DNA from 4 places in the Pseudarthrobacter sp. SL88 genome. Region 1 is predicted to be linked to each of the others. Evidence: predicted binding sites of a transcription regulator. Region 1 holds the regulator's gene; each other region holds the start of a gene.

Region 1 (7,319 bases):
CGGTCCCGTCGGCTGCCCGGGCAGCCACTCCCCTGCCCGGCAGGAGCTCGATCCGGCGGACAGTTGGGAACGCAGCGGCGGCAGCACCCATCTCGGCCGCCAGTTCCTCGTCGGCGTAGGAGGGCAGCCAGGGCTGCTGCTGGGCCAGCGCCCACACGGCCGGCCGGCGAACCACGAAAGTGACATCTGCGCCCGGGTCCAGGACCACGAGTTCGGCACCCTCCGCCACGGCGGACAGCGCAGCGCGTGCCGCGTAGACAGCCACCGGGCGGGCATCGGGGTGCCAAGCGCTCAGGGCCTCCGTTGACGTGAAGGCCGGCAGCGCGGTCCTGCCGTCGGCGGCTTTGAGCGTTACCAGCGCCATGTCTGCCTGCTTGTCGGCATGCAGGCCGTGGTCAGACTCCGCTTCTTCCGCCAGCTGGGCCACGATGGGGATGAAGACCCGCGCCGTCGCCAGGGACGCCACGACGGCAGCTTCGTCGCCGGTTCCCCCACGCAAGCCCGCGACGGCGGCGCGGTAGCCTGCGTTGGCCGTACCGTCGTCGTCCTCGAAATTGTGGATCTTCGCGTCGTCGCCGGCGAGGCTGCGGCCCGCCCAGGGCTGGCCCGCGGAGTCGGTCGCGCCGCCGGCTCCTGCCAGCGCCGCGGCGATATGGCCGGGAAGGTGGCGGGGAACGGGGGCGCCTGAATCGTTGCTGGCCATCGCGTCGGGTTCCGGCAGCCTAGCGGCGGCCGGCCACGTCGAGGGCTTCGGGAAGGGTGAAGGCGCCGGCATAGAGGGCCTTGCCCACGATGGCACCTTCGAGGCCCAGCGGGACCAGGGAGCGCAGGACTTTGAGGTCATCGAGGCTGGAGATGCCGCCGGACGCGATGACGGGTTTGCCGGTCTTCTCCACCATCTGGCGCAGCAGTTCAACGTTGGGCCCCTGCAGGGTGCCGTCCTTGGTCACGTCGGTGACCACGTAGCGCGAGCAGCCTGCATCCTCGAGGCGGGCCAGGACGTCCCAGAGGTCCCCGCCTTCTTTGGTCCAGCCACGTCCGGCCAGGGTGGTCCCGCGCACGTCGAGTCCGACGGCGATTTTGTCACCGAAGCGCTCGATGGCCCGGCGGGTCCACTCCGGGTTTTCCAGCGCGGCGGTGCCGAGGTTAACCCGGGCGACGCCGAGGCCAAGGGCGGCTTCGAGGGTTTCGTCGTCCCGCAGTCCGCCGGAGAGTTCCACCTTGATGTCCAGCTGCCCCACCACCTCGCGGAGGAGTTCGGCGTTGGAACCGCGGCCGAAGGCGGCGTCCAGGTCCACGAGGTGCACCCACTCGGCGCCCTGCTGCTGCCAGTTCAGCGCAGCCTCCAGCGGTGTTCCGTAGCTGGTTTCACTGCCGGCCTCGCCCTGGACCAGCCGCACGGCCTGGCCGTTGACGACGTCGACGGCGGGCAGCAGTTCAAGTACCGGCAGATCGTTTGCGGTGGTCATCTTCATCCTTGGTGTTGTTGGGTGGGGTGCCGGGCTGCCGGCACAGTGCCGGGGCGCGTCAGTGGCCGGAGCCGTTTACCAGGTTGCCGGTCAGTTGCCCGGGAGGGTCAGCAGGTAGGCGGCGAGCAGGGACATGGCTGCCAGGACGTAGAACGAAACCTGGGTCCACAGGGGCTTGTGCTGCTGCCGGAAGGACAGGGCACCGCCCACCAGCAGGCCGGCCAGTCCCATCAGCACGATGGACCACATTCAGGCGCCGCCGGCAGGGTCGCCACTGCTGGTTTCTGTAGGCCGGCGCAGCGCGTCCACCCAGTTGCGCAGCAGCCGCGCACCGGCATCGCCTGACTTCTCCGGGTGGAACTGCGTGGCGCACAGCGGCCCGTTCTCGACGGCGGCAATAAAGGGCGCGCCGTGTTCGGACCACGTCACCAGCGGAGGGGCCATCAGCGGCTGGATGACGTCGAAGTTCCATTCCTGCACGCCGTAGGAGTGGACGAAGTAGAACCGCTCGCCTTCCACTCCGGCGAAGAGCTTTGAACCCTCCGGTACCTTGACGGTGTTCCAGCCCATGTGCGGAACGACGTCGGCCGGCAGCAGCTCGACCTTTCCGGGCCATTCGCCGATGCCCTCAGCCTCGGTGCCATGCTCGACGCCGGCCTCGAAAAGTACCTGGAGGCCTACGCAGATCCCCAGGACGGGGCGTCCGCCTGCCACCCGGCGGCCGATGAGCCTGATGCCATCCACGGCCTTGAGCTCGCGCATGACCGTCTCGAAGGCGCCGACGCCGGGAACCACCAGGCCGTCGGCGTTCAGGACATCTTCGGGCTTGGCGCTGAGGATGACCTCCGCGCCGGCCCGCTCGAGGGCGCGCACGGCGGACCGGACGTTGCCGGAACCGTAGTCGAGCACCGTGACGGTGGGCTTCCCTTCCGGGGATGCGGGCTTGCGTGACGCGGACGGGTCGATGATGGCACCGTCCTTCAGGATCTGGCCGCTCACAGGGCACCCTTGGTGGACGGGATGCCCTCAACCCGCGGATCGGGTTCGACGGCTGCACGGAGGGCACGGGCGAACGCCTTGAACTGGGCTTCCACAATGTGGTGGGGGTCCCGTCCGGCAATGACGTTCATGTGCAGGCAGATACCGGCGTGCAGGGTGATGGCTTCAAAGACGTGGCGGGTCAGGGAGCCGGTGAAGTGGCCGCCGATCAGGTGGTATTCCTGGCCGGCGGGCTCGCCGCCGTGCACGAGGTAGGGGCGTCCCGAGACGTCCACCACGGCGTTGGCCAGGGCCTCGTCCAGCGGTACGGTCGCTTCCCCGAACCGGCGGATGCCCGCCTTGTTGCCCAGGGCCGTCCGCAGCACCTCGCCGAAGGTGATGGCGACGTCCTCCACGGTGTGGTGGACGTCGATGTGGGTGTCCCCGGTGGCCTTGACCGTCATGTCGATCAGCGAGTGCTTGCACAGTGCCGTGAGCATGTGGTCGTAGAACGGCACGGAAGTGTCGATGTCCGAGACGCCGGTACCGTCAAGATTGATTTCCACGAGCACGGACGACTCGCTGGTGGCACGCTCCATACGTGCGGTCCGGGCTGCGGCCGCGTTCGATCCGGTGGAAGTCATGGTCAGGTGTCCTTTGTGGCAGGAAGGGTGGTCAGGGCGTCCAGCGCCGGTTCTTCAAGTCTAGGCGGGAAGGGCCGGCTGGCTGGCAAGGATGCTTTCCAGGGAGGTGAGGAAGGCTGTGGTTTCCGTCTCAGTGCCGGCAGTGACCCGCAGGTGCCCCGGGATGCCGACGTCGCGGATCAGCACACCCGCGTCCAGCAGTTCCTGCCAGACCCGGTGCGGGTTCTCCAGTCCGCCGAAGAACACGTAGTTGGAGTCGGACGCCGCCGGCTTGAGGCCCATGCGGGTCAGTTCGGACACGATGCGGTCGCGCTGCCTTTTGATGTCCTCGACGTCCGCCATGAGGGCTTCGCGGTGCTGCAGGGCCGCGAGGGCGATTGCCTGGGTGATGGCCGACAGGTGGTACGGGAGCCGGACCAGGCGCAGCGCGTCGGTCACTTCCGGGGCGGCTGCCATGTATCCCAGCCGGGCGCCGGCCAGCGCGAACGCCTTGCTCATGGTGCGGGAAACGATCAGCCGCTCCCGCCCGGGCAGCAGCGTCAGGGCGCTGGGCGTGCCGTCGTGGGCAAACTCGTGGTAGGCCTCGTCCACGATCACGATGGCCTGGCTTTCGGCGCCGGCTTCGTAGACCGCTTCCACCACGTCCAGCCCGAGGCCGGTGCCGGTGGGGTTGTTCGGCGAGCACAGGAAGACGATGTTGGGCTTCAGTTCCCGGACCTGGCGGGCGGCCGATTCGGCGCTGAGGCCGTACCCGTCCTCACGCTGGCCCTTAATGTATCCGGTGTCCGTGCCGCTGGCCAGCAGCGGGTACATGGAGTACGTGGGCGGGAAGCCCAGCGCCGTGCGGCCCGGACCGCCAAATGCCTGAAGGATCTGCTGGAGCACCTCGTTGGAGCCGTTAGCTGCCCACACGTTGGCCTCGTCCAGGCCGTGGCCCAGATACTCGGCAAGGGCCTTGCGGAGCTCGGTGAACTCCCGGTCCGGGTAGCGGTTAAGGCCGGCGGCAGCCTCCGCGACAGCCGCCGTGATGGCGGCAGTGACGTCCGGCCGGGACACCATGGGTGTTCTCATTGACGTTGAGGAGGATGGGGACATCCAGCTGCGGGGCACCGTAGGGCGTGAGGCCCCGGAGGTTACTGCGGAGGGGAAGCCGGTTCAGGCGTTCAAGCTGGTCATTCACCTGAACAGTTTAGTGGGAGGTGCGGTCGCCCGAAAATGTGACGGTTTGCGCCGGTCCGGGCGGGGTGCGCGCTCCGGGCGACGCACCTGCTGTTTGCGGACCTTCATTCATCCGGGAAATCTTGCCGGCACCTTTCCTAGCGCGTGGGAATGTACAGCTGCTGTCCCGGGAGAATCTTCCCGGCGGACAGGTTGTTGAGCTGCACAATATCTGCCACAACGTCCCTGGCGTCCCGCTCCGGCGCGAGGTCGGCTGCGATCCCCCACAGCGACTCACCCGGCTGCACGGTCACTGTGACGGTGGGGGTCACGGTGAGGTCCGCCGCGGAGTCGGAGGCCTTGGCGGGGGAATTGAAGAATCCGGCCAGGGACAGCAGGAGCGCCGCCAGCAGCACCAGTGGAATCCCGATCAGGACCACCTTGCCCCGCCGCGTGAGGCGCAGGGGCGGCAGCGGCGCCTGGCCGCGGCGTCCGCCGGCCGGCGTCCGCTGGACCGGCACCCGGCCTTCCTGCGCCGCCTGCTGATCCCGGGCACCGTTGCCGTGAACATCGAAACCGTGTGACCTGAAAGCGGATGTAGCTGACATGACCTTAGCCCTCCTGGACCGTGCTGCGTCTGTTGGTGTCGCCTGCTGGTGCCGCCCGATGGTGCTGCCTGACCGGCTCCGTGTTCGAACGGCTGCTTGCCTTGTTAGAACACATATTCGAATACTGCTTGGTTCAGTTTTAGCACCTATGGACGAATAATGTCGAGACTCGCTAGAACAAATGTTTGAAAAAGCAATGTGGCTGACCTACGTTTGAGGCAGGAACATCCACACCTGAAGTTGATCAGCAGGGTCTGACATTGACGGTGTGAACACTCAGTCCGGTGCAGTTGAAAGCCCGGTGGCTACCGAAAGGCAACGGCGAACATGGCAGCAGCAGCCACCGGGGGCAGGGCGACCTCGCAGCCGAAAAGGACAGCCAAGGGTTTGACGCCGCGGCAGAAGAAAATCCTCGAGACCATCCAGCGTTCGGTCAATGTCAACGGTTACCCGCCGTCCATGCGCGAAATTGGGGACACCGTAGGGCTGGCCAGCCTTTCCAGCGTCACCCACCAGCTCTCCCAGCTGGAAAAGCTGGGCTACCTCCGGCGTGATCCGAAGCGGCCCCGTGCCATGGAAGTCCTGATGCCGCTGACCCTCGACGGCGGTACAACCGGCAGGACGGCCAGGCAGGCAGCGGAACCAGAGGCGGCGGCCTCACCGGGGATCGCGGCTGTCACGGAGTTGCCCACGGCGCTGGACACGGCCATGGTGCCCCTCGTCGGCCGCATCGCCGCCGGCGGCCCCATCCTTGCGGACCAGGTGGTGGAAGACGTTATGCCGCTCCCCCGCCAACTGGTGGGCCAGGGCGAACTCTTCATGCTCAGGGTGGCCGGTGATTCCATGGTTGACGCCGCCATCTGTGACGGCGACTGGGTGGTGGTCCGGCGCCAGGCCGACGCCGCGAACGGCGATATTGTTGCAGCGCTCCTGGACGACGAAGCCACGGTCAAGACATTCCGCCAGCGGGACGGTCACACGTGGCTGCTGCCCCAGAACACGCAGTACGAACCGATCCTTGGCGACCATGCCACCATCATGGGCAAAGTGGTTTCGGTCCTCCGGTCGCTCTAGCGGGACCGCACGTCAGCAACAAGCCGCAGCAGTCCAGCCGATAAGGAAGGCGCCGTTCCCCGGAACGGCGCCTTCCTTATGCATTTCAGGTGCTGCCTAGGGCGTTTCCCCGGCCAGCCTCGCCAAGGCCGCGATCGCCGTCGTGCGGTCCGTCGTCGCCCAGAAGGGCGGCAGGGCGCCGCGCAGGAACCCGGCATAGCGTTCCGTGGCCAGGCGGGAATCGAGGACGGCCACCACGCCTTTGTCGCCGGTGGAGCGGATCAGCCTGCCGGCGCCCTGGGCCAGCCGGATGGCGGCATGCGTGGCCGAGACGGACATGAATCCGTTGCCGCCTGCCTGTGCCACGGCCCGGGAGCGGGCCGTCATGAGGGGGTCGTCCGGGCGGGGGAAGGGAATCCGGTCGATGACGACCAGCCGGCAGGAAACCCCTGGGACGTCAACGCCCTGCCAGAGCGACATGGTGCCGAACAGGCACGTGTCCGGTTCGTCGGCGAACTGTTTGACGAGGGCCGTCATGGTGGAGTCGCCCTGGCACAGGACCGTCATGCCCAGCTTGGGCCGGAGCGCTTCGGCCGCCTCCTCGGCTGCCCGCCGCGAGGAGAACAGGCACAGCGCCCCGCCGTTCGAGGCGCTGATCAGTGCCTCCAGCTCTGCCAGCGATTCCGGTGACGCGCCACGGCCCGGCTTGGGCAGGTGCCCGGCCACGTACAGGATGCCCTGCTTGGGATAGTCGAACGGCGAGCCGACGTCGATCCCGGTCCACGCCGGCGCCCCTTCGCCCACCAGGCCCAATCCCCCGGCGGCGGGCTCGAAGGCAGAACCGATGGCCAGGGTTGCGGACGTCAGGACCACTGTGTGCCCGGCGAAGAGCCCCTCACGCAGCCTCCCGGCCACAGACAACGGCGCGATATTGACCAGCGCAGGAGCGTTGTCGTCAGGTTGGGAATAGCCCTGGCCGGGATCGAAGGTTCCGGCGCGCGAGATCCACACGACCTCGCGGTTTTCCCTTGCCGCCAAAAGCCGTTCGGACAGTTCAAGGATGAGCATCAGCCGTGAACGCGCAAGCTGCCTGCCGCCGTCGGCCGTGTTGCTGCTGTCTCCCTTGGAGTCGGACAGCGCCGCCCTGCAGGCCTCGCGCAGCTGGTCCACGCAGTCGAGCTGTTCGTCGTTCAGTCCGCTGGGGAGCAGCCCACTTGGGACGCCGGCAAGGGCCAGCTCCAGGTTCGCCGCGGCGGCGTTGAGCGCGTCCACGGTGATCGCTGTGTGTTTGCGGGCACCCGAGGCAGCAGCGTGGACCATGGCGACGGAGAGCTGGCCGGACACTGCACCGGTGACCCGGTCCTGCAGCTCGTGGGCCTCATCCACCACCACAACGTCGTACTCCGGCA
Region 2 (7,319 bases), 1.4 Mb from region 1:
CCGGGAGTCCCGCGGTTCCCCTACTACCGGCCCGTAGCGTAGCGCGGCGTTCCGGGGCAGGAGCATACTGGAAACGCCGCCCAATGAGAGGACGCTCGGCCTTGCGAGGCCGGTGGAAAATCCAACCGACACAGTGACAGGCTCCGGGGTTGCGCAGCAGGAGTCCGCCATTACCGCGTCGTTGTCCGGGATGCTGGTGGAGCAGACGCCGGTTTCGGGGAGTTCGAGTTCGATCGTGTCCGCGGCCATGCTGTCTCCGGCGAGGGCGGCGGCGATTGAGCGGACCTGTTCATAGCCGGTGGCCATCAGGAAGGTCGGGGCGCGGCCATAGGACTTCATGCCGGCCAGGTAGAAGTCCTTCTCCGGGTGGGTAAGGATCCTGGCACCGTGGGCCGGGACGGTGCCGCAGCTGTGAAAGTCCGGGTCGATCAGCGGGCCTAAGGCTTTGGGTGCGTCGACGGCGGGGTCGAGGTCGAGGCGCAGCTCGGTGAGAATGGACAGATCGGGGCGGAACCCGGTCGCCGGGATCACCCGGTCGGCCTCGACACGGCGGCCGTCAGCAGCGATGACCGTGACCGTGCCACCGTTCATGTCAATGCCGTTGGTGTGGAAGCCTGTGAGGAGTTGGACGGCCCGGGTATCGACGGCGGTGCGCAGCCGCGTGCCGAGCTGGCCGCGGGCGGGAAGCTGGTCAGCGTCTCCGCCGCCGTAGGCGCGGGCAGGGGTGTTGGCGCGGATGGCCCAGAAGACTTCGGTTCCGGGATTGGTCCGGGCGGTTCGGGCGAGGTCCAGGACCATGTTCGCGGCCGAGTGTCCGGAGCCGATGACCAGGGTGCGGCGTCCCGCGAACCCGTCACCGGAGACGTCAGGCAGCGGCCCGGTGATCAGCCCGGCGGCCCGGGCTTCGGCCTCACCGGGCGCGGGCAGCCCCCCTGATCCAAGGGGCGCAGGGGTGGTCCAGGTTCCGGAAGCGTCGATGACGGCGCGGGCCAGGATCTCTGTGGTGTCGCCGCTGGTGTGCCGGATGCGCAGGAGGAACGGAGCCTGGTCGCGGCCGGCGCTACGCCCTTTGTCCATGCCCTGCCGCGTGACGGCAACGACTCTGGCTCCGGTCCGGATCCGGTGTTTAAGTGCGGGGGTGGCGGCCAGGGGCTCGAGGTAACCGGTGACGATCTGGTGTCCGTAGGGCAGTGCGGTTGGACGGGGCGCTTCCCAACCAGTGGCCTCGAGCAGCCGGACGGCGGCGGCGTCGAGGTTGTACTGCCAGGTGGAGAACACCCGGACGTGGCCCCACGCGCGCACTGCGGCTCCGACGGTGGGGCCGGCTTCGAGGACGAGCGGTTCAAGGCCGCGTTCGAGCAGGTGCGCGGCCGCGGCCAGGCCGACGGGTCCGGCACCGATCACGGCGACCGGCAGGGAGTCCTGTGCTGTCATGCTGTCCTCATTTCAATCGTCGGCGCGCACTTACGGTGCCGTTCGGGTGGCGGGTTATGCGGTAGCCGGGGTCAGGGAGGCGATCAGCGCCTCGACCCGGGTCTTGATCTCGTCGCGGATGGGCCGGACGGAGTCGACGCCCTTGCCGGCGGGGTCTTCCAGGACCCAGTCTTCGTAGCGCTTCCCCGGGAAGTAGGGGCACTCGTCACCGCAGCCCATGGTGATGACGACGTCGGAACCTTTCACGGCCTCGGTGGTGAGGATCTTAGGGATCTCGGCGGACATGTCGATACCGACCTCGGCCATCGCCTCGACCGCGGCGGGGTTGACCTTGTCCACGGGCTGGGACCCGGCGGAGCGGACCTCAATCTCACCCTTGCCCAGGGTGGCGAGGAACGCGGCGGCCATCTGGGAACGGCCGGCGTTGTGGACGCAGACGAACAGGACGGAGGGCTTGTGGCTCACGAGAGCACCTTTCGATCAGCCGCGACCGCCGCGGCAGCGGTGGAAGCAGCAAGGGTGGGGTAAAGGAATCGGACCAGGGCGTAGCCGGCTGCCCCGCCTGCCAGCTGGGCGAGGATGAAAGCGGGAGCGGACGACGGGGAGATCCCGGCGAAGGTGTCCGTGATGGTCCGGGCGATCGTGACGGCGGGGTTGGCGAAGCTGGTGGAGGACGTGAACCAGTACGCTGCCGTGATGTAGCCGCCGACGGCGAACGCGACCCGGTCGGTCCTCCCGGAACGGACCGTGCCGAAGATGACCAGCAGCAGCCCGATGGTGGCTATAACCTCGCCGAACCAGAGGCCGGCCCCGGTTCTTTCCCGCGTGGAGAACGTGACGGCGTCCAGGCCGAACATCAGGTTCGCAGCAAGGGCGCCCACCAGGCCGCCCAGGAACTGGGCGCCGATCAGAGCCGCCGATGTTCTGGTGGCAATCATGCCCAAGGCGCGTTCGACCAGGGTGACGACGGGGTTGAACGAGGCGGAGACCGGCTGCAGGGCGACAATGAGCGCGACCAGGGCGGCGCCTGTGGCCACGCTGTTCTGCAGAAGCTGCAGCCCGACGTCGTCCGTGGACAACCGTGACGCCATAATCCCGGAGCCCACGATGGCTATCACGAGGAATGCCGTACCGACGAGCTCGGCACCGGCTCTGCGCGCCAGGACGCTCACTTCGCCTGTCCCCCGATCAGTGTGGCGAGGTTCTGAAGGGCCTCGGTGCGGGCCCGGTAGTAAACCCAGACGCCACGCTTCTCCCGGTCCAGCAGACCGGCCCCGTGCAGGATTTTCAGGTGGTGGCTGATCGTCGGCTGGGACAGCTCGAAGGCGTCGTTCAGGTCGCAGACACACGCCTCACCGCCCTCATGCGAGGCGACCAGGGACATCAGCCGCAACCGGACCGGATCCGCCAGGGCCTTCAACAGTGGCGCGATTCCCTCCGCCTCGGGCAGGGACAAGGGCTCCCGCGCCAGCGGGGAGCAGCAAGCAACCGTTTGGACCGCGGTCAATTCCAAAGACATAGACACACGTATATATTCACATTCATCTATGTCATAGCGCAATGACCCAACGTCGGGCTCATTGTCGGCATCCGGCGCTACACTGAACTTATCGAACAAATATTCGAATAAGGGTGTGTTGTGGGCGTTATTGTCGGGCCTCGCGTGATAGATGCAGGCGCGTCGCTGTTCTCGGTATTGATCTCTCCCGTGGCAGTCGCGGCCGGCTTTCCATCGCCGGCACAGGACTACTTCGACGGGCGGATCGACCTGAACGCACACCTGATCAAGGACATCACCAGCACCTTTGTTGTCAGGGTCACCGGAAACTCCATGGAGGGTGCCGGCATCAGCGACGGGGACGAGCTGATCGTCAACCGCGCGCTGGAACCCAAGGACGGGTCCGTCGTGATTGCCGTGCTGGACGGTGAACTCACCGTTAAGAGGCTGCGCATCACGGCCACCGGAATCGTCCTGCAGGCGGAAAATCCCCGGTACCAGGACATCAAGGTATCGGCGCTTTCCGAACTGACCATCTGGGGAGTCGCCACAAGGTGCCTGCACCATGTCTGAGGCCCGCCGTGGCTAAACCTGCCCTCATGCGCCACATGCCGCAGATCGCCCACGTGGACGTCAACTGTTTCTACGCGTCCGCGGAACGGGCCTTCGACCCCTCGCTGGAGGGCCGCCCACTGGTGGTCCTGTCCAATAACGACGGCTGCGCCGTTACCCGTTCCCCCGAGGCGAAGGCACTCGGCATCACCACCGGCGAACCCTGGTTCAAGCTCGCGCCGCGGGCAAAGGAGTGGGGCCTCGTGGCGAAATCCAGCAACTACGAACTCTACGGCGACATCAGCGCGCGGGTCATGGAGCTGCTCGGCAGGTACTCGGCCTGGTTGGAGGTCTACAGCATCGACGAGGCGTTCCTGGGGGTCAAGGGGGACGCCGGCACCTTGCTACCCCTCGGACGCACCATCAAGAACGCCGTCGGCAGGCATGTGGGCGTTCCCGTATGCGTGGGCATCGCACCCACCAAGACGCTCGCCAAGCTCTGCAACAAGTGGGCCAAGAACAACCCGGCCTTTGACGGGGTCTGTTTATGGGAGGCGGTCCCCCACGATGTCCGGGACAGCCTGCTGGCCCGGCTGCCCGTGGACGAGATCTGGGGCATCGCCGGAAGGCTGACCAAGCGGCTCAACGTCCTGGGGATCTTCACGGTCCAGGACCTGGTCCGCGCCGATGCGGTGATGATCCGGGACAGGTTTTCGGTGGTGCTGATGCGCACCGTCCTCGAGTTGCGGGGCACCCCCTGCATTCCCATGGAGGAGGAGCGAATCGGCCGGGACCAGCTGATCTTCTCGCGATCGTTCGCCACGCCGGTCGCCAGTGCGGACGGCCTGCGGCAGGTGCTGAGCATTTACGGGCAGCAGGCGAGCGCCAGGCTGTCCAAGCACGGCCTGCAGGCGAAAGTGCTCACGGCATTTGCCGCCACGTCACCCTTCCGCCAACAGGAGCAGGCGTACCCGTCCGTATGCGTTTCGCTGCCGATGCCGACGGCGGACCCGCTGCTGCTGACCAGGGCGGCACATGCCCTGCTCCCCCACATCCGGGACGGCCTCAAATATGCCAAGGCGGGGATCATGCTGACCGACCTGCGGCCCAGCGGCAACCAGTCGCCGCTCGAACTGTTCGAGAACCGGCATGAGGAACGCGGCATCGGCCCGCTGCTTGACGATGTGAGCCGGCGCTTCGGGCGCGGGGCCATCGGGCTGGGACATGCCGGCATCAAGTCCGGCCTCGACTGGACCATGAAGCGTGACATGCGCTCGCCCCGGTACACCACCCATTGGGACGAACTTCCGGTGGTCAAAGCCGCATGACCCGGCTGCAGTGACAGAAACATAGTCCAAACTGTTCAGCATGCTAGCCAGCAGACAGTATAGTGAACAGATGACTTCTCCCAAGACTGTGGCCATCGCCGTCCCGCTCGAAGCAGAGCTCGTGGACCAGATCCGTGCCGTCGATCCGTCTATCACCGTCCTGTACGAGCCCGGCCTCCTCCCGCCGGAGCGCTTTCCCGCGGACCACGCCGGCGATCCCGCTTTCGAGCGCACGCCCGGGCAGGAGGAACGCTACTGGGCCATGCTCGGCAGGGCCGAAGTGCTCTACGGCTTCCCCAATGAGAGCCCTGCGGGCCTGGCCCGCATCGCCCGGGACAACCCCGCACTCGAATGGATCCATGCCATGGCGGCGGGGGCAGGCGGAGCGGTCAAGGCATCCGGGCTCGGCCAGGACGTCCTGCAGAAATTCCGGATCACCACCTCCGCCGGAGTACACGCGCTTCCCCTCGCCGAATTTGCGGCGATGGGAATCCTGAACGGCTTCAAACGGAGCGCCGAGCTGGCCCAGGACCAAGCCGCCAAGGCCTGGCCCGACCTGCGGGTACCCACCCGCCTGGTCAACGGCTCAAACCTGGTGATCAGCGGCCTGGGCGAAATCGGGCTGGAAACGGCCCGGATCGCCAGGGCGCTCGGCATGAACGTCAGCGGCACCAAGCGGACCGTTGAGCCCATCGAGGGCATCCACCAGGTGGTGGACAACGCGGGCCTGCCCGGACTCCTCGCCACGGCAGACGCCGTCGTCAACACCCTGCCCGGAACCGAATACACAGAGAAACTCTTCAACCGGGAACTGTTCGCGGCCATGAAACCCGGCACCACCTTCGTCAACGTTGGCCGAGGCACCGTGGTGGATGAGGATGCGCTGCTGGAGGCGCTGGAGAACGGCCAGGTGGGCTACGCCTGCCTGGACGTCTTCGCCGTGGAGCCGCTGCCCCGGGACAGCCCCCTGTGGAGCCACCCCAGGGTTATGGTCTCGCCCCACACGTCAGCCCTCAGCGCCGCCGAAAACCGGCTGATCACCGAGCGGTTCTGCAGCAACCTCCGCACCTTCCTCGACGGCGGCGAGCTTCCCCACCTCGTGGACACCGTCCACTTCTACTAAGCCAGTACCGGGAGAACCAATGCGCATCGCCAGAATCAACACAGCGTCCGGGACCCGGCACGCGGTTGAACGGGCCGGATCATGGCACCACATCGTCGACCCGTTCGAGGCACCGCTCCGCTTCACGGGCGGCACCACCCCCGCAGGTGAGGCGGAGCTCCTCGCTCCCGTGGCCCCGGCGGTAGTGGTAGGCATCGGCCACAACCTGACCCTCAACGACCACCCACTGCCCATCCAGGCATGGCATAAGTCCGTCCACACCGTGGCCGGACCTGGCGACCGGATCGTCGCAGCACGCGGCCGCGGCACAGTAAACGTAGAAGGTGAACTCGCCGTGGTGATCGGCAAGCAGGCAGCTGACCTGACCGCGGAGAACGCCCTGGACCACGTCCTCGGCTACACCTGCGTCAACGACGTCACCAACGTGGATCAGAACGCGGTGGACGAGCGGAACTTCCAGGGCAAGGCCGGCGTCAACTACACGCCCCTCGGACCGTGGATAGAAACCGCCCTCCCGGATCCCGAGCGGGCTGGCATCGACGTCTTCGTCAACGGAGTGGCCAAGGCCAACTCCGGGACGTTCAACCTGCCCTCCTCTGTGGTGGACTGCCTTGTCTACGTCACCTCCTGGCTGACCCTTGAGCCCGGGGATGTCGTCATGACCGGCGCGCCCGGCACCGCGGTGCCCGTGGAGCCGGGCGACCGCGTGGACATCGTGGTGGAGGGCGTCGGAACCCTGACCAGCGCGGTCGGTTGACGGGCCGCTCCCGCATTCTTCGGGACCGCACATCCGCCGGGGCACTTATGATGGATAGCGTTCAGTTGACTGAACGGACACTGCAGTCAGTCCCGGCAACCTAAGGAGAATCATGGCCGATTCCCGCACCCCCGCTTCACCGGACAAGTCGGGAGCCGCCTCGCCGGCGCCGGCAGTCACGCGTGCGGCCGCCGTCCTGGATGCGCTGGCGGCTTCTGCAACGGGGCGGCTGACCCTCAGCGACCTTTCGCGCGAAGTGGGGATTCCCAAGTCCTCCACCTCCAATCTCCTGCTGGCGCTCGAAGAAGCCCGGCTGATCACCCGGCAGGGAGCGGAATTCACCCTGGGCCGCAAGCTGGTGGAACTCGGCGCTGCCTACTTGGGCCGGATGGACGAGGTCCAGGAGTTCTACCGCTACTGCGAACAGGCCTCCGTCCTCTCCGGGGAGACCGTCCGGATCGCCATGCTGGACGGAACCAACGTTATCTACCTCGCCCGCTACGAGGGCCACCCCGCAGTCCGCCTGACCTCCAATATCGGCGACAAGATGCCGGTATCCCTCTGCGCCGTAGGCAAGGCGCTGATCGCCCGGCTCAACGTGCACGACATCGAAGGGATGTTCCCTGA
Region 3 (7,319 bases), on a different contig from region 1:
ACCGTCAGTCAACGCGCCGCCTGGATAAGACTGTCGCGGCCGCCAAAGCTGCCGGCGCTTCCTGGGCAGACATTGGCCGTGCCGCAGGGATCAGCCGCCAGGCCGCACACGAGCGCTGGGCCGATAAATAGCGAGGCCAAAGCTAACCGATTCGGATCACAATCGCTGTGGCGCCTTCCGGAATCAATGCCTCGACCGCTGCTTTGGCTTCCTCATACGTCTGGCCTTCGGCCTCGACGTGACTGAGTTCGCCGTTGCCGGCCTCTACGGTCAGGGTAATTTTCACCCCCATATCCTAGGCCGCCAGCTCGTCGCGGATCTGGCCCAACGCCCCCAGCAGCGGTGACGGATCGCCGGCGTTCCGCAGGTCTACGGGACGCCGGCCGTGCAGGTCGGGGGAACGGACCATCATCCAGAGGGCGAAATAGTTGTGCGGGATCCGCAGCTCCATCGCCCGTTCAAATACCCTGACCACCACGGGGTTGAGGGACAGGTCGGGGTGGAACTGGAAGCCGGGACAGTAAGTCTCCTCATCGATGAACACGCGGATCAGCTGCCTTGTCGCCGGTTCGGGATCCTCGTGTACGGCTGCAAAGCGTTCACGGACTTGTTCCAGGGTGGGGAGCGTGAACTCGTCGCGGATCCTGTTCCATAGTTGCTCCGGGACGGGGGAGCGGTAGAGGTGGGTGGGCACTAGTTGATGGACTCCAGGTCCCACTGTGTGGCCAGGGGTTCGCGGCGCAGCGTGAACGTGCGCAGTTCCGCGCCGGCCGTCGGGAGTTTCGCCTGGACCTGCCAGTGCTCGACGCTGACAACATCGCCGGTGCCGATCGCTGCCCGGGTCCGGTGTTCCCACCATGCGTCCCTGGTGAACCAGTGCGCGGTGTGCACGTCGGGATCGACCATCCAGATCCGGCCATCGTGCCGGACCGCCAACGGGGTGCCATCGAGGCTGAACCGGACATCGATTCCGTGCCCGGTGGTGGGGTGTTCGGGAGCGAGAGTCATGGTGGACTCCTTTCTGTTGCAGCGCCGGTCAGGCGGCCTTGACTAGGGGAAGCTCGTCCCAGTGGGTCGTGTACCTGGGGGAGAGCATGTCGCGTTTCATGGACCAGTCCGGGCCGCCTTTGACCCCTGCGTGGCCGAGGCCGATGGATCCGCGGCCGTACCGTTTGGTCACTTCTTCGAGCAGGGTTCCGATGCCGCGTTCTTCGTGAGGGTTTTCGAACAGTTCCAAGGGTTTCTGGTTCCCGGTCGGGCGCAGATCGGTGACCATGATCCCGGCCCGGACATACTTCACGCCTTCGTGGACCTGGGGGAGCAGGGCGTGGGCTGCTTTTGTCAGCAGTACCGGATCCGCGGTGGGCATGGGCAGTGTCAGGCAGACCGAGGGGAACGACTTTTCGTTCGGGTTGAAGTGCGACGTCGCCGCGAACGCCGTCAACACTTTCGCTTGCAGGCCGTGTTTGGCTAACCGGGCCGATGCCATTTGCGCGTACACGCTCATGACTTGCCGCAGTCCCGCAGCAGTGGTGATCGGTGTGGAGAAGGACCGGGAGAAGATGAGCTGGTCACGTCCTACCCGTTCCTCTTCCATGGGGATGCAGGGTGTGCCCTGCAGCTCCAGGACAGTGCGCATCATGACGATGGAGAACTTGTCCCGGATCGCGACCGGGTTGGCCCGGGCTAGGTCGGCGATGGTGAAGATCCCCATCGCGTTCAACCGTTTGGTCAACCGGGTGGCCACGCCCCAGATTTCGATCACGGACAACCGGGACATGAGCGCTTCGCGCTGCTCTTTCGGCACTGATCCCCACCGGCACACCCCACCGAAGGCGGGGTTGTTCTTCGCCCACTTATTGCACAGCTTCGCCAGGGTCTTCGTCGGGGCGATACCGACGCAGACCGGCACGCCGACGTGCCGCCGGCATGCGGCCTTCATCTCCCGGCCCAGTGCCAGCAGCTCGTCCGATTCACCCTTGACGCCCAGGAACGCCTCGTCAACGGAATACACCTCCAACCAGGCCGAATAGCGGCCCAGCAGCTCCATCACCCGGGAGCTGATGTCCCCGTAAAGTTCGTAGTTGCTCGACAGGGCCACCAGGCCCCATTCCTTCGCCCGTGGCCGGAGTTTGAACCACGGCTCACCCATGGCAATGCCGAGGCGTTTAGCTTCCGGGGAGCGGGTGACAGCGCAGCCGTCATTGTTGGAGAGCACAATGACCGGTTTGCCTTCCAAAGACGGGTTGAAGGCACGTTCGGCCGAGGCGTAAAAGCAGTTCACGTCCACGTGCGCGATTTCCTGCATCCGGCGCATCACCGCGGGCCTAGACATAATGTAAACACCGCTCAACGACCCCCCACACCGAAAGTTCCGCCAAGGCCGGAACTTCGATATCGGGGAACCGGGGATTGTCGGCCTGGAGGACCACCCCGGCGGGCGTGATCCTCAGGCGTTTGATCGTCAGCTCGCCGTCCAGGACCGCCACAACCACCGAACCGTCCTTGGGTTCAAGTGCCCGGTTAACCACGAGCTCATCGCCGTCGCTGATCCCGGCCTGCTCCATGGAATGCCCGGCGACCCGGACGATGAACGTGCTGGTCACATCCTTGACCAGATGGGCGTTGAGGTCGATCCGGCCGTCAAAGTAGTCCTGGGCGGGCGATGGATAACCGGCGGCCACCGCTACCGGCGCCACCAGCACCGTCACCAAAGACAGTCCCGCATCTATCACACGGGGGCCAACTATCACGCCCACAACACACCTTTTATTCGAATCTATGTTCGATTAACTGTACTCCAGGGCTCGGACAATAGAGGCCTCCCGAGGGGCGGCCTGGACGGCTTGCGCACAATGGGGACAGCTTTGAGCTGCGCGGAGGGCTCCACCTGCCCGCCAATGTGCACAACCCGTCCACCGCGGCTTATCAGCTCTGCCGGGTGTGAAGCTGCGGAGGCAGTTCGACGTCGGCGGGGTCCAGGCCCGTTAGGGCAGGCTCGCGGGGCTCGCCCTGGTTTCCGCTGCGCTCCAACCAGTTGACGGGCGTCCGCTGGCGCGGCCGGCTGTTGGGTCCAGGGCGTGCCGTCGCAGAGCTCCGGACCCCCTGAACCTGTCGTGTCTACGACGTTTTCTGGTTGCTGTCCTTCGGATTCTAGGCGTCCGCTCCACCCCGTCTAGCCCTCCGCTTCGCTCCGGGGCCTGCGGTGCAGGAAATGTCCCTACGGCGCTCCTGCGTCGCTTATTTCCTCCGGGAATTTCCCGCCCCTTGCCCTTTGGGTAGACAGGGCTCCGTCGGCCGCCGAGCAAGCAAGCTTGCCAGCAACCAAAAAACAACGGGGGGAGACGGGGAGCTGGCCGGTCACCATTGATCGCCCCACCACCCCCACGTCTCTGCAAAGGCAAAAACCATGAACGCAGTAAGCAAAAAGACCGTGATCCTCGCGGACACGGAGGAAACCATCGACGGCCTGACCGTGCTGGGTGACTACCACGTGAACGGAGGCTACGACTGGATGGAACTCATCGAAGAACACGGCTGGGCCGTGCTCTCCAGCTGGGGCTGTGACGGCTGGGACCTTGGCCAATGGCCCTACGTCATGGTCGCCGTCACCCGCACCGCTGACAGCATCGGCAACCTGTTCGGCATCGCCACCTATTGCGAGGGTGACGTGACCTGCACCTACTACCGGACCAAGGCCCGCCTGTGGGACGCGATCACCGAACAGGCGTTCTCCAGCTGGAAGAACGGGCAGGCACAAGGCCCGGCCGACCTGCCCGAGGCCGCCGCCGAACTGCCAAGCCGGTACCGGATGCCCTACGCCGTGCGGGACGCCGCGTAACCAGCACTGAGAACCGCTGTACTGCCTGGCTCTGGCCGGGCAGTACAGCACCCATCATCTTTTGAAGGAGCCACCATGAGCAACGACACCACAGGCCCGAAGGGCATCACCGCCTTGATCTACCGCGACGCCCTGGGTACCGACTTCTCAAACCGGGGAATCTTCTCCCGCGTCATGGAAGTAACCGTTATTGGCGAGGGCATCGACCCAGTTTTCGAAGCCACGCCAGAGCGGCCCGCCGTTCGACTGGTCAGAAACGAGCACTTCCACCGCGAGACCGTGGTCCACGCCCAGCCGGTCACCCCGGAAGGCGAACCCACCCCGTGGTACATGTTCGGAGGCACGTTCATCTTCAGCAGTGACGCCCGTTTCCGCCGTGCAGCCGGACACTACGGAGCCGTTCCGCTCCACGACCGCCGCGAGTAGGGCAGGAGGTGACCGGCTCCTTTTGAAGCCGGTCACCATTGATCGCCCCACCACCCCCACGTCTCTGCAAAGGAGTAAGAACCATGACCGACCCCCACCGCATCACGGAGAACACCGCCCAGACCGTCGTTTTCCTCGAAACGCTGGCCGCACTCGTGCAGAAGTCCCCCGAGTCCTACAGCGCGGACGCGTCCAACGACCTCGCCGCCCACATCCGGGGCATGGCAGAGGCAGTGACCACGAATGCCCGCGTTGACCCCGGCCTGCTGGACACCACCCGCCGGTACGCAGCGCTGGACTGGCACAACGAGCTAGTCGCGGTCCTGTTCGCACCGGAACACCGGGCAAAAATGCACTAAGCCCAGCACCCCGAAGGCACCCACTTACTCAGGCGAGTAGGTGGGTGCTTTCCTATGTGGCCCCAGGACTTTTGAGGTGCTGGCGGTCCGCCGCACGTGGCCGGCTTTAGGTGGTGGTCGTCGGCGGCGGACCGCCGTTTTCGCGCAGGAAAGGAAACCCCTGGGTGGCTCCGGCGGCAAGCCCTGGCTGCCGGCAACCCCGGCGCAATTCACGGTCCAGGCCCGTTAGGGCAGGCTCGCGGGGCTCGCCCTGGTTTCCGCTGCGCTCCAACCAGTTGACGGGCGTCCGCTGGCGCGGCCGGCTGTTGGGTCCAGGGCGTGCCGTCGCAGAGCTCCGGACCCCCTGAACCTGTCGTGTCTACGACGTTTTCTGGTTGCTGTCCTTCGGATTCTAGGCGTCCGCTCCACCCCGTCTAGCCCTCCGCTTCGCTCCGGGGCCTGCGGTGCAGGAAATGTCCCTACGGCGCTCCTGCGTCGCTTATTTCCTCCGGGAATTTCCCGCCCCTTGCCCTTTGGGTAGACAGGGCTCCGTCGGCAGCCGAGCAAGCAAGCTTGCCAGCAACCAAAAAACAACGGGGGGAGACGGGGAGCTGGCCGGTCACCTAAGCCGCCCCGCCCACCCACGTCTCTGCAAGGACAAAAACCATGACTGAAAAACTGACCATCACCAGCACCGCTGACCTTCTCGCCGCCGTTCCGCACCTGCTGGGCAACCAGCCCAAGGAATCGTTCGTCGTGCTGACAGCACGCCTCGGCGCACTCGGGGCGACCCTCCGCATGGATGCCCCGGCAGAGTCCGCCCCGCTGGATTACGCGCAGATGATGGCCACCTACGCGGCCCACGACGAGAAAGCCACAGGCAGCTACGTGATCGTCTACACCGACGAAAAGCCCGCCTACGGGTTTCCTTACGCCGCCCACGTCCTGGCGCTCAGCAACGAGCTGGCCACCGCCCGGATGCCCGTCAAAACGGTCTTCCTGGTGACCGGCACCTACTGGGCCACCTACGGCACGTCAGAACGGAACCCGCTTGACGAGATCCGCGACAGCAACGCCAACGCCACCTTGACCTACTTCGGATCAGCCCCGGATATCGACGTCTACCACCCCGAGCTGCTGGGCGGGTGGGCGCTTCCGGTGGAAGCACCCGAAGGCAACCTTGAGGATTTCGAGGCAGCATGCACGGCATGGAAGGCGGCGCTGGACGCCAAGGGGATGCCGAACACCGCGACCGCCCGGGAGCTTGCCGCAGCGTTCCAGCACAAGCACATCCGCGACTACCTGTTCCGGGACACGATCAGCACCCACAACGGCGCCTTCGGAGACACGCTGACCGGAAAGTTCACCGGCCGCCCGGACTGGGAGCGCGTGGACCACGCCGAAGCTATAGCTTTCGAGCTTATGAAAGCTGTCCCGGCCGGGCAGCGCGCGCCCATGCTCTCCCTGATGGGGTGGCTGGAATGGCTCAAAGGTCACGGCACCCAGGCTGACCGGTACCTGAAACTCGCCGCCGAAGACGTTTCGGACTTCCGGCTCGCGGTGCTGCTGCGGGAACTCATCAACCGCGGCGCAATCGCCGACGTCGCCCGCGACGAGGGAACCGCCTACAAGCGCCGTCTGATCTAGGACAGTCAGGCCGGGCCGGATCACCGACGAGGTATCCGGCCCGGCCTTTTCCGATGGCGGGGCGGCCTCCCCCGCTGGCGCTCCGCCGGCCGCCGAGTCACGCTGACGCGGGCGGAGCCAGAACCCAGAAAACGTGCAGGATTCCGGACTACAGTGGGCCCGAGGACCACAACCGGAAGGCACACGCCATGGGAACCGAATACACGATGACCGACGACGACAAGCCGGCCGAAGACGCGAGCCTGGCCGAAGACATCATCGAGCTGCAGCTGCTCACGGCCGGCGAGGAAATCGGCCCCGTGGACACGGCCCACGCCCAGGAACACCACAACTTCTAAAACCCGCGCAGCGAAGCCGCTGCCCCACAGATTCCCTTGCAGAGGAAACACTAAGAGCCGGCATCAACGTGCCGGCTCTTAGTGTTTGGGGTAAACATCCTGCTGTTTACGTCCTCGAGCATGCCACATTGAGTCCCTGGTAGGGCAGGCTCGCGGGGCTCGCCCTGGTTTCCGCTGCGCTCCAACCAGTTGACGGGCGTCCGCTGGCGCGGCCGGCTGTTGGGTCCAGGGCGTGCCGTCGCAGAGCTCCGGACCCCCTGAACCTGTCGTGTCTACGACGTTTTCTGGTTGCTGTCCTTCGGATTCTAGGCGTCCGCTCCACCCCGTCTAGCCCTCCGCTTCGCTCCGGGGCCTGCGGTGCAGGAAATGTCCCTACGGCGCTCCTGCGTCGCTTATTTCCTCCGGGAATTTCCCGCCCCTTGCCCTTTGGGTAGACAGGGCTCCGTCGGCCGCCGAGCAAGCAAGCTTGCCAGCAACCAAAAAACAACGGGGGGAGACGGGGAGCTGGCCGGTCACCATTGATCGCCCCACCACCCCCACGTCTCTGCAAAGGCAAAAACCATGAACGCAACGCCCACACTGGAAATGCTCGACCCGGCCACCCTGACCGTTGATATCAACGTCCGGAAAGACGCCGCCCTGACCTCCGACTTCATTGCCAGCATCAAGGAACACGGCGTGATGGAACCGGTCATTGCCCACCGCAAGGACGACGGCACCGTGCACGTC
Region 4 (7,319 bases), 720 kb from region 1:
CACCTCGGCACGGATACCGGCCGCCTTCAGCTGGTCGACGACGTCGAACATGTACTCGTTGAAGGTCTCCGCCACCGGGATGCCCACCACCTGGACGGGCGCCAGCCATGCCGGGAAGGCACCGGCGTAGTGTTCGGTGAGGACGCCCATGAACCGCTCCACCGAGCCGAAAAGCGCACGGTGGATCATCACGGGACGCTGCCGGCTGCCGTCGGCGGCCTGGAATTCAAGTTCGAAGCGTTCGGGCAGGTTGAAGTCCAGCTGGATGGTGGACATCTGCCAGGTGCGGCCCAGGGCGTCCTTGGCCTGCACGGAGATCTTGGGGCCGTAGAACGCGGCTCCACCCGGATCCGGCACGAGCTCCAGTCCCGATTCCTGGGCCACCTCGGCCAGGGTGCGGGTGGCTTCCTCCCACGCAGCGTCCTCGCCGACATACTTTTCCGGATCCTTGGTGGACAGCTCCAGGTAGAAGTCGTTGAGGCCGTAGTCCTTGAGCAGGTCCAGGACGAAGGTGAGCGTCTTGGTGAGCTCGTCCTTCATCTGTTCGCGGGTGCAGTAGATGTGGGCATCGTCCTGTGTCATCCCGCGGACGCGGGTCAGGCCGTGGACCACGCCGGACTTCTCGTACCGGTAGACAGACCCGAACTCAAACAGGCGAAGCGGAAGTTCGCGGTACGAGCGGCCCCGGGAACGGAAGATCAGGTTGTGCATGGGGCAGTTCATCGGCTTCAGGTAATAGTCCTGGCCGGGCTTGCGGACCGTGCCGTCCTCATTGAGCTCGGCGTCGACGTGCATCGCCGGGAACATGCCCTCCTTGTACCAGTCCAGGTGCCCGGAAACTTCGTACAGGTGGCCCTTGGTGATGTGCGGGGTGTAGACGAACTCGTAGCCGGCCTCGACGTGCCGTTGCCGGGAGTAGTCCTCCATCTCCTTGCGGATGATGCCGCCCTTGGGGTGGAACACAGGTAGGCCCGAGCCCAGCTCATCCGGGAAGGAGAACAGGTCAAGCTCGGAACCGAGCTTGCGGTGGTCACGCCGCTCGGCCTCGGCGATACGTTCCTGGTAGGCCTTGAGGGCGTCCTTGGTGGGCCAGGCAGTGCCGTAGATGCGCTGCAGCTGCTGGTTCTTCTGGTTGCCCAGCCAGTAGGCGGAAGAGGAACGGGTCAGGGCGAAGGCGTTGGAAATGAGCTTGGTGTTGGGCAGGTGCGGGCCACGGCAGAGGTCGCACCAGACCGTGGTGCCTTCCTTGCGCTCCACATTGTCGTAGATGGTGATGTCGCCGGCGCCAACCTCGACGTTCACGCCTTCGCCGGCCTCGGCGGCTTCGTTTTTCTTGCCCAGCAGCTCAAGCTTGTACGGCTCGTTCTTCATGGCGTCGCGGGCTTCGTCCTCGCTGACAACGCGGCGGACGAACTTCTGGTTCTGGTTGATGATCTTCTGCATCATCTTCTCGAGGGTCTTGAGGTCCTCGGGAGTGAAGGGTTCAGCAACATCGAAGTCGAAGTAGAAGCCATCGGTGATGTAGGGGCCGATGCCGAGTTTGGCGTCGGGGCGCAGTTGCTGGACGGCCTGGGCCATGACGTGGGCGGTGGAGTGGCGCAGGACGTTCAGACCGTCCGGGGATTCGATGGTGACGCCTTCCACCTCGGCACCTTCAGGCAGTTCCTGGTCCAGGTCCTTGAGTTCGCCATTAACGCGGGCCACGACAACTTCGCGGCGCTCAAAGAAGAGTTCCGCACCGGTTGTCCCGGTAGTCACCTTGGTCTCTTCGCCATCGACGAGAAGGGTGATCTGCTGGGCATCTGACACGGGTGTCTCCTATTCAAAGTTGAGGCTTCATAGCTTGTGGCGTACGGGGACCACAGCCAGCCACCGTCAATGCTATCGGTTCGGCGGAGGGCCGACCAACGCGGCACACGGCTGGGGGAAAGCCGAAGTCAGCCGTTGAAACCGGTGATGGCAAGGCTCCTGGCAATGCCGTCCAGCGGGTGCGCCACGTCCTGGAAGGGAGTTTCCGACGGCGGGAACGGCAGCGTTTCGGGCCTGCTGAGGTCCCACGCCATGCTGGCGCTTAGGCTGATTCCCCGCGGGCCGGTCCTGCGGGTGGTGCCCCGGATCAGCAGCATCCGCGTGCCGAACAGGAGCGGGCCGGCGCTTTCCTGGGCTTCGTGGAAGAACACTGAATCGATGCATCCGGTACCGTCGTCGATGCTGATGAACACCACGCGCCTGCCCCCACGCATCGGAGGCGTCTGGGTGGCGACCCGGACGCCGGCCACCAGCACTTCGGTTCCGTTCCGCAGTCCCAGCAGCTTGTCAGCCGTAGTGACGCCCAGCCTTTCCAGGACGGGGCGGTGGCTGTCCATCAGGTGGGTGCTGACATCTACAGCCATCAGGTCAAGTTCAGCCCGAACGGTTTCCACCAGGGTCGGTTGGGGCAGCCCGGGTTTGACGTTGCGCAACTCAATATCGCCCAGCGGGAAGGACAGCTGCCCTTCCAGCACGTCGGTGCCCTTCCGGCTTCCTGAGACCTGGAGTTGTTGCAGGTGCTGTACGAGGTCGGCCCGGTTGGCAGTTCCTCCTGCCTCCCGGTGGAGGGAATCGAACGCGCCAAGCTGGGCAAGCCGCTTGATGCTGGGCTTGCTGATCCTTGAACGCGACCGAAGGTCCGCGAGCGAGTCAAAGGGCTGCCCGGCAACGATCCGCTTAAGTTCAGTTGCCGAAAGCCCGTAGATGCCTTTCAGGCTGAGCCGTATCCCCAGCTTTCCTGAATCGGCTCCGGACAGGATCCGTTCCACCCGGTATTCGTCCTTGCTCCGGTTGATGTCCAGGGGAAGGATGGGAATGCCCAGGCGCCGTGCTTCAGCGACCAGCAACCGTTTGGGGTACATGCCGGGGTCGTGTTCCCACAGCCCCGCCAGAAAGGCTTCCGGGTGGTGTGTTTTGAGCCAGGCGGACTGGTATGTGGGAACGGCAAAGGCGGCGCCGTGTGCCTTGCAGAACCCGAAGCTTCCAAAGGCCTTCAGGGTTCCCCATACTTTGTCCACTACCTCAGGGGCATACCCTTCGGCGCGGGCCGCCTTGCGGAAGAACCCCTCCACAGCGGGTTCGCGGTTTTCATTGCCCAGGGCCCGGCGGAACTCGTCGGCACGGGCAAGCCCACAGTGGGTCATGACGTCGAAGGTCTTGAGGATCTGTTCATGGAACACCGTGACCCCGTGGGTTTCGGCGAGTACTGGCTTGAGGTCCGGGTGGGGATATACCTCGGGGGCGAAGCCGTGCCGGTGCTCCAGGAAGGGCCGGACCATGTCTGACTTCATGGGCCCAGGCCGGAACAGGGAAATGTCGATGATGAGGTCGTTGAATTCCCGGGGTGCCATTTTGCCGATCAGTTCCCGCTGGCCGGGTGATTCGATCTGGAAACATCCGAGTGTATGGGTACTCCTGATGAGTTCGAACGTGGCTTCGTCATCCAGCGGAACAGCATTGAGATCGATCCGGCCGTTGGCGGCAATGTAGTCAGGGCCAGCCCCTTCCGGACCGGGCGCATGTTGCCCTGCTGCCACAACGTCGCCCTTGGAGGGATGGATCCGGATGATCTCACGGACGGCAAACGCCATGGCGCTCTGCATCCTGACGCCCAGGACATCAAGTTTCAGCATTCCCATGGGATCCATGTCATGTTTGTCGAACTGGCTCATGGGCAGCCCCAACCCGCTGGGCTGGACCGGGGTGCGGTCCAGCAGGGTGGCGTCACCCAGGATTACTCCGCAGGGGTGCATGGAGATATGGCGGGGCAACCGGTCAAGGCGCTCCGTCAGGTCCACCAGGAGATCCAGTTGCTGGTTGCCGTCCGTGTCCCGTTGTTCCACACGGCCGGCGAAATCGCGCAGTTCAGGTTTTTCCTGGAGCGCTTCCCGGAATTTTCCTGCGGAAAAGCGCCACAGTTGCTTGGCGATCTCCCCCACCTCGTCGCCGTCCATGCCCAGGGCGAGGCCGGCGTCGCGGACTGCTCCCCTGGCCCTGTATCCGTTTTGCATGCTCATCAACGTGACCCGCTCAGCTCCGAACCGTTCGAAGATTTTTCGGTAGACGTTGTGGCGTTCGGCGCTTTCGACGTCGATGTCGATGTCAGGCAGGGTGGCCCTGTCCTGGGACAGGAAGCGCTCAAAGATCAGGTCGTGCTGCAACGGATTTACCTGGCTGACGTCAATCAGGTAGTTGACCAGGCTGGAAGCGCCCGAACCCCTTGCTGCGGCGCGGACTCCCATGTCCTGGATCATCCGGGAGACCTCAGCCACCGTCAGGAAGTAGGAGGAGAAGTTGAGGTTGCGGATGATCCTCAGCTCATGCTCGAGCCTTGTGAGCATGGCTTGCTCCGCGGTACCGGTAATGCCCGGAAACCGCCTGGCGATTCCGGCATGGCACCGTTGGACCAGTTCCATGGCGGGGTCCTGGTCGATCCCGATGATGGATGCTTCCGGGACAACCGGCTGCTTCCACCCCATGTCACTGGTTGGATCGATCCGGCAGGCATCGGCGAGCGCCTCGGTCTGTGCAAGGAGTTGCGTGAGGTCTGCGGCGCCGTAGCCTGCCGCGGAAATGATTTCCTGGGCAAGCCGGCGCATATGGCCTGAGGTTTTCAGCCATCCCTGGCCGGTGGGCTGCAGGAGGGGTTCGCCGGCAAGTTCAGGCAGTGATTTGAGCGTGCGGGCGGAGTCGAGGACGTCTGCGGTGGGTGCTCCGTCCGCTCCGCAGTACCGGACGGCATTGGTGAGGACCGCAGGAACACGGTGTTCTTCGGCGAGGCGGAGCATCCTTACCGCGTGGGCGGTGCTCAAGGGTGAGCCGGGGGCGCTGAGCTGGGAAACAATCTCTGCCACCACGGTCCCTGTAGGCATGGTATCGAGCCATTGCTTGAACAGGGTGCGTGGGCGAAGGTACCGCCTTCCGCCCATGGCGCGTCCAACATCGGAATCTGGCCCAATGAGGACCACCAGGACCGGTTTGAGCGTTTGGGGGTCGAGGGTCCTTGAAGCCAGCTCTGCCCGGGTAACGGCCACGGGGACGGTACCTCCTGCCTTGCCGGAAGTCCTGGAGTGGGCGTCCGAGATCAGCCGGCAGAGCGCCCTGTAGCCGGCCCCGTTGTTGTGCCCCTTGGCGAGTACAACAACCCGTCCGGCGACATCTGTGCGGCGGTCGCCGTCGTCGTCAAGCACCGCAAGGTCCACCCCAACAATGGGGTCGAGCCCCGCGGCCATGCAGGCCTTGAGGTGCTTGATGGTGCCGTATAGACCGTCGCGGTCTGTGCAGGCCAGCGCTGAAGCGCCGTCGTCAGCGGCGGCCTGGGCCAATTCCTCCGGCCAGGAGACTCCATAGTGCGCGCTGAAGGCGGTGGAGACATGCAGGTGCGTGAAACTCATGCTGTTCTGGGTCGAAGGGCGTCGTGGATGCGCAGGAGCCGCCACTTGCCGCTGCGGATGTGCCTGGTGAGGTCCAGCGTGAGTGGTTCAATGGGCTGGCTTTCCATGCCGGAGGGACGCCCTGGCGACATCCGGGGCAGGACCTGAACCCGCCAGATTTCGTGGTCCACCATGCCGGGCCCGCTTCCCAGGGGAACCCGGCTTTCCTCCGCCCACCACTGGCGGCGTTCGTACCATCGGAGGGGTTCGGCACAGATGTCGTACGTACGCCCGGACCATACAAGGCTCCGGGGAAGGCCGTCGGGGGTGCATGCGACATCAACTGATTCGCTGAACATGCCCATGGCGCCTCCGGGACTGGCTGGTACTGCAAACTGGGAAATTGATTCGAATATGTGTTCGAATAATTCCAGTCTACGCCCGGCTCCACCCAATGCATAGAATCGCGGTTCAGGGGGTGGACTGACAGTTCGGCAGGGAGCAGGATGGGTGCATGAGCACCTCTGACGCACTCCTCAAACAAGTCAGCATCAAGGCACAGGACTCCACGCTGGTGGCCACGTTCGATATAGACGGCAACATTCCCGGTTCCGGCGCCTACGTGGTGGGTCTCGTGGCGGCGAGTCCGGACTACTCATCCCAGCGCCGGCTGGGCATTGAATTCATGAACGGGGAGGCCATAGCCTTCTTTTCGTTTAACCACGAACAGAACTGTGAGGAGAACTATGACCTGGGCGGCGTCAGCCATTCAGGCAGCACCATCACAGGTAACTTTCCCATGGCAGCAATCAATGGCCTCGGCAAGGGCCATGTGATGACAGGCTTCAGCGAGGCTGACGGCCGGGACTTCCAGTCCGGCGTGAAGGTGGACGAAAACCTCTAGGGCTCCCCGCAGCGTTACAGCTGCAGGGGAAGGTATGTGACCCGGGAGGGTCAGCCGTTGTCTTCGTGGTGGACCCGCAGCTCCAGTTCGATGAATCCGGAGATCATGGCCCGGTACGTCGCTTCCACTATGTCCGGGTCGATGTCCTTCTTGTTAGCTGCCGAGCGGACATGCTGGATAATTTTCTCCACGCGGTCTGGGGCGCGGACTTCGGCGTCGTCACCCTTGAGGGTGCCGGCGATCCTGATCAGGCGTTCGCGGCGCGCAATAAGGGTGACGATTTGATCATCCACCTCATCCACGGCAATTCGGACTGCGGCGAGCTGTTCCTTGTCGGCCAGTGCATCCCGGTCGTTTCCTTGAATTGTTGCCATCTTCTGACAGTATCGAAGCATGCAACCCAGAGTCGACTTCATCTCGCTAGGTGTCCGCAGTGTTCCGGCCTCCCGGGCCTTTTATGTCGATGGCCTCGGGTGGCCTGTTCACCGTGAGGTTGCCGGCGAAGTGGTTTTTATCCAGGCCAACCACGGCCTGGTGCTTTCCCTGTGGGATGCGGGCCAGATGCACGCCGAGGCCGGGGTCGATGCTCCCGGCCCGGTCCCCTGCATCACCCTGAGCCATAATGTGCACGGCGCCGATGAGGTGGACCGGGTCCTGGACGAGGCGAAGGCCGCCGGCGCGACAGTCACCGGCGACCCGGTCACCCAGCCGTGGGGCGGCTACACAGGGTATTTCTCTGATCCGGACGGGTTCCGCTGGGAAGTTGCGTACAACCCCACTTGGGCCGTGGACGACGACGGGACGGTCACCGTCTAAATTCCGCCAGGACGGTCAGGGCTGCTAAAAGAGGGCCTCCACGGGCCGGATGAGTTCCGGCCCGTTGTTGCGGACGTTGCCCACCTCTTTGCCCACGGACTCCACGTGCCAGTCGGCGGCCACATCCTTGACCGCGGACCGCACCATATCCACCAGGGCGGCGGCGTCGTCAGCCTGGGGATCCAGCCAGGCCTGCA

Evidence for each region. Region 1 encodes LexA, which represses DNA repair genes until DNA is damaged. Its sites were predicted from a motif close to TCGAACANNTGTTCGA; they were not measured.
Region 2: OVA06_RS17420 (LexA family protein) is a predicted target of LexA. The motif match lies at 3,045-3,060, and genes of this name have one in related genera.
Region 3: OVA06_RS19490 (LexA family protein) is a predicted target of LexA. The motif match lies at 2,774-2,789, and genes of this name have one in related genera.
Region 4: OVA06_RS07890 (DUF6504 family protein) is a predicted target of LexA. The motif match lies at 5,811-5,826, and genes of this name have one in related genera.

Annotation. Positions count from the first base shown of each region.
Region 1 covers NZ_JAPPRD010000001.1:2,423,468-2,430,786, forward strand. Annotated here, with positions in the region: gene OVA06_RS11025 (SseB family protein) at 1-703, opposite strand, end outside; gene priA (bifunctional 1-(5-phosphoribosyl)-5-((5-phosphoribosylamino)methylideneamino)imidazole-4-carboxamide isomerase/phosphoribosylanthranilate isomerase PriA) at 723-1,469, opposite strand; gene OVA06_RS11035 (hypothetical protein) at 1,560-1,718, opposite strand; gene hisH (imidazole glycerol phosphate synthase subunit HisH) at 1,719-2,468, opposite strand; gene hisB (imidazoleglycerol-phosphate dehydratase HisB) at 2,465-3,091, opposite strand; partial or broken gene OVA06_RS11050 (histidinol-phosphate transaminase) at 3,152-4,271, opposite strand; gene OVA06_RS11055 (LysM peptidoglycan-binding domain-containing protein) at 4,408-4,857, opposite strand; gene lexA (transcriptional repressor LexA) at 5,185-5,931, shown strand; gene OVA06_RS11065 (ATP-dependent DNA helicase) at 6,028-7,319, opposite strand, start outside.
Region 2 covers NZ_JAPPRD010000001.1:3,828,400-3,835,718, forward strand. Annotated here, with positions in the region: gene OVA06_RS17400 (FAD-dependent oxidoreductase) at 1-1,434, opposite strand, end outside; gene OVA06_RS17405 (arsenate reductase ArsC) at 1,489-1,899, opposite strand; gene OVA06_RS17410 (aquaporin) at 1,896-2,606, opposite strand; gene OVA06_RS17415 (ArsR/SmtB family transcription factor) at 2,603-2,953, opposite strand; gene OVA06_RS17420 (LexA family protein) at 3,074-3,505, shown strand; gene OVA06_RS17425 (Y-family DNA polymerase) at 3,532-4,812, shown strand; gene OVA06_RS17430 (D-2-hydroxyacid dehydrogenase) at 4,883-5,935, shown strand; gene OVA06_RS17435 (fumarylacetoacetate hydrolase family protein) at 5,955-6,692, shown strand; gene OVA06_RS17440 (IclR family transcriptional regulator) at 6,805-7,319, shown strand, end outside.
Region 3 covers NZ_JAPPRD010000002.1:25,429-32,747, forward strand. Annotated here, with positions in the region: gene OVA06_RS19465 (hypothetical protein) at 1-131, shown strand, start outside; gene OVA06_RS19470 (hypothetical protein) at 143-286, opposite strand; gene OVA06_RS19475 (hypothetical protein) at 296-694, opposite strand; gene OVA06_RS19480 (hypothetical protein) at 694-1,008, opposite strand; gene OVA06_RS19485 (Y-family DNA polymerase) at 1,037-2,335, opposite strand; gene OVA06_RS19490 (LexA family protein) at 2,328-2,759, opposite strand; gene OVA06_RS19495 (hypothetical protein) at 3,410-3,841, shown strand; gene OVA06_RS19500 (hypothetical protein) at 3,917-4,267, shown strand; gene OVA06_RS19505 (hypothetical protein) at 4,351-4,626, shown strand; gene OVA06_RS19510 (DUF4192 family protein) at 5,272-6,252, shown strand; gene OVA06_RS19515 (hypothetical protein) at 6,441-6,590, shown strand; gene OVA06_RS19520 (ParB/RepB/Spo0J family partition protein) at 7,152-7,319, shown strand, end outside.
Region 4 covers NZ_JAPPRD010000001.1:1,705,395-1,712,713, reverse strand. Annotated here, with positions in the region: gene thrS (threonine--tRNA ligase) at 1-1,809, opposite strand, end outside; gene OVA06_RS07895 (DNA polymerase III subunit alpha) at 1,938-5,423, opposite strand; gene OVA06_RS07890 (DUF6504 family protein) at 5,420-5,767, opposite strand; gene OVA06_RS07885 (hypothetical protein) at 5,917-6,306, shown strand; gene OVA06_RS07880 (chorismate mutase) at 6,357-6,680, opposite strand; gene OVA06_RS07875 (VOC family protein) at 6,700-7,122, shown strand; partial or broken gene OVA06_RS07870 (SOS response-associated peptidase) at 7,147-7,319, opposite strand, start outside.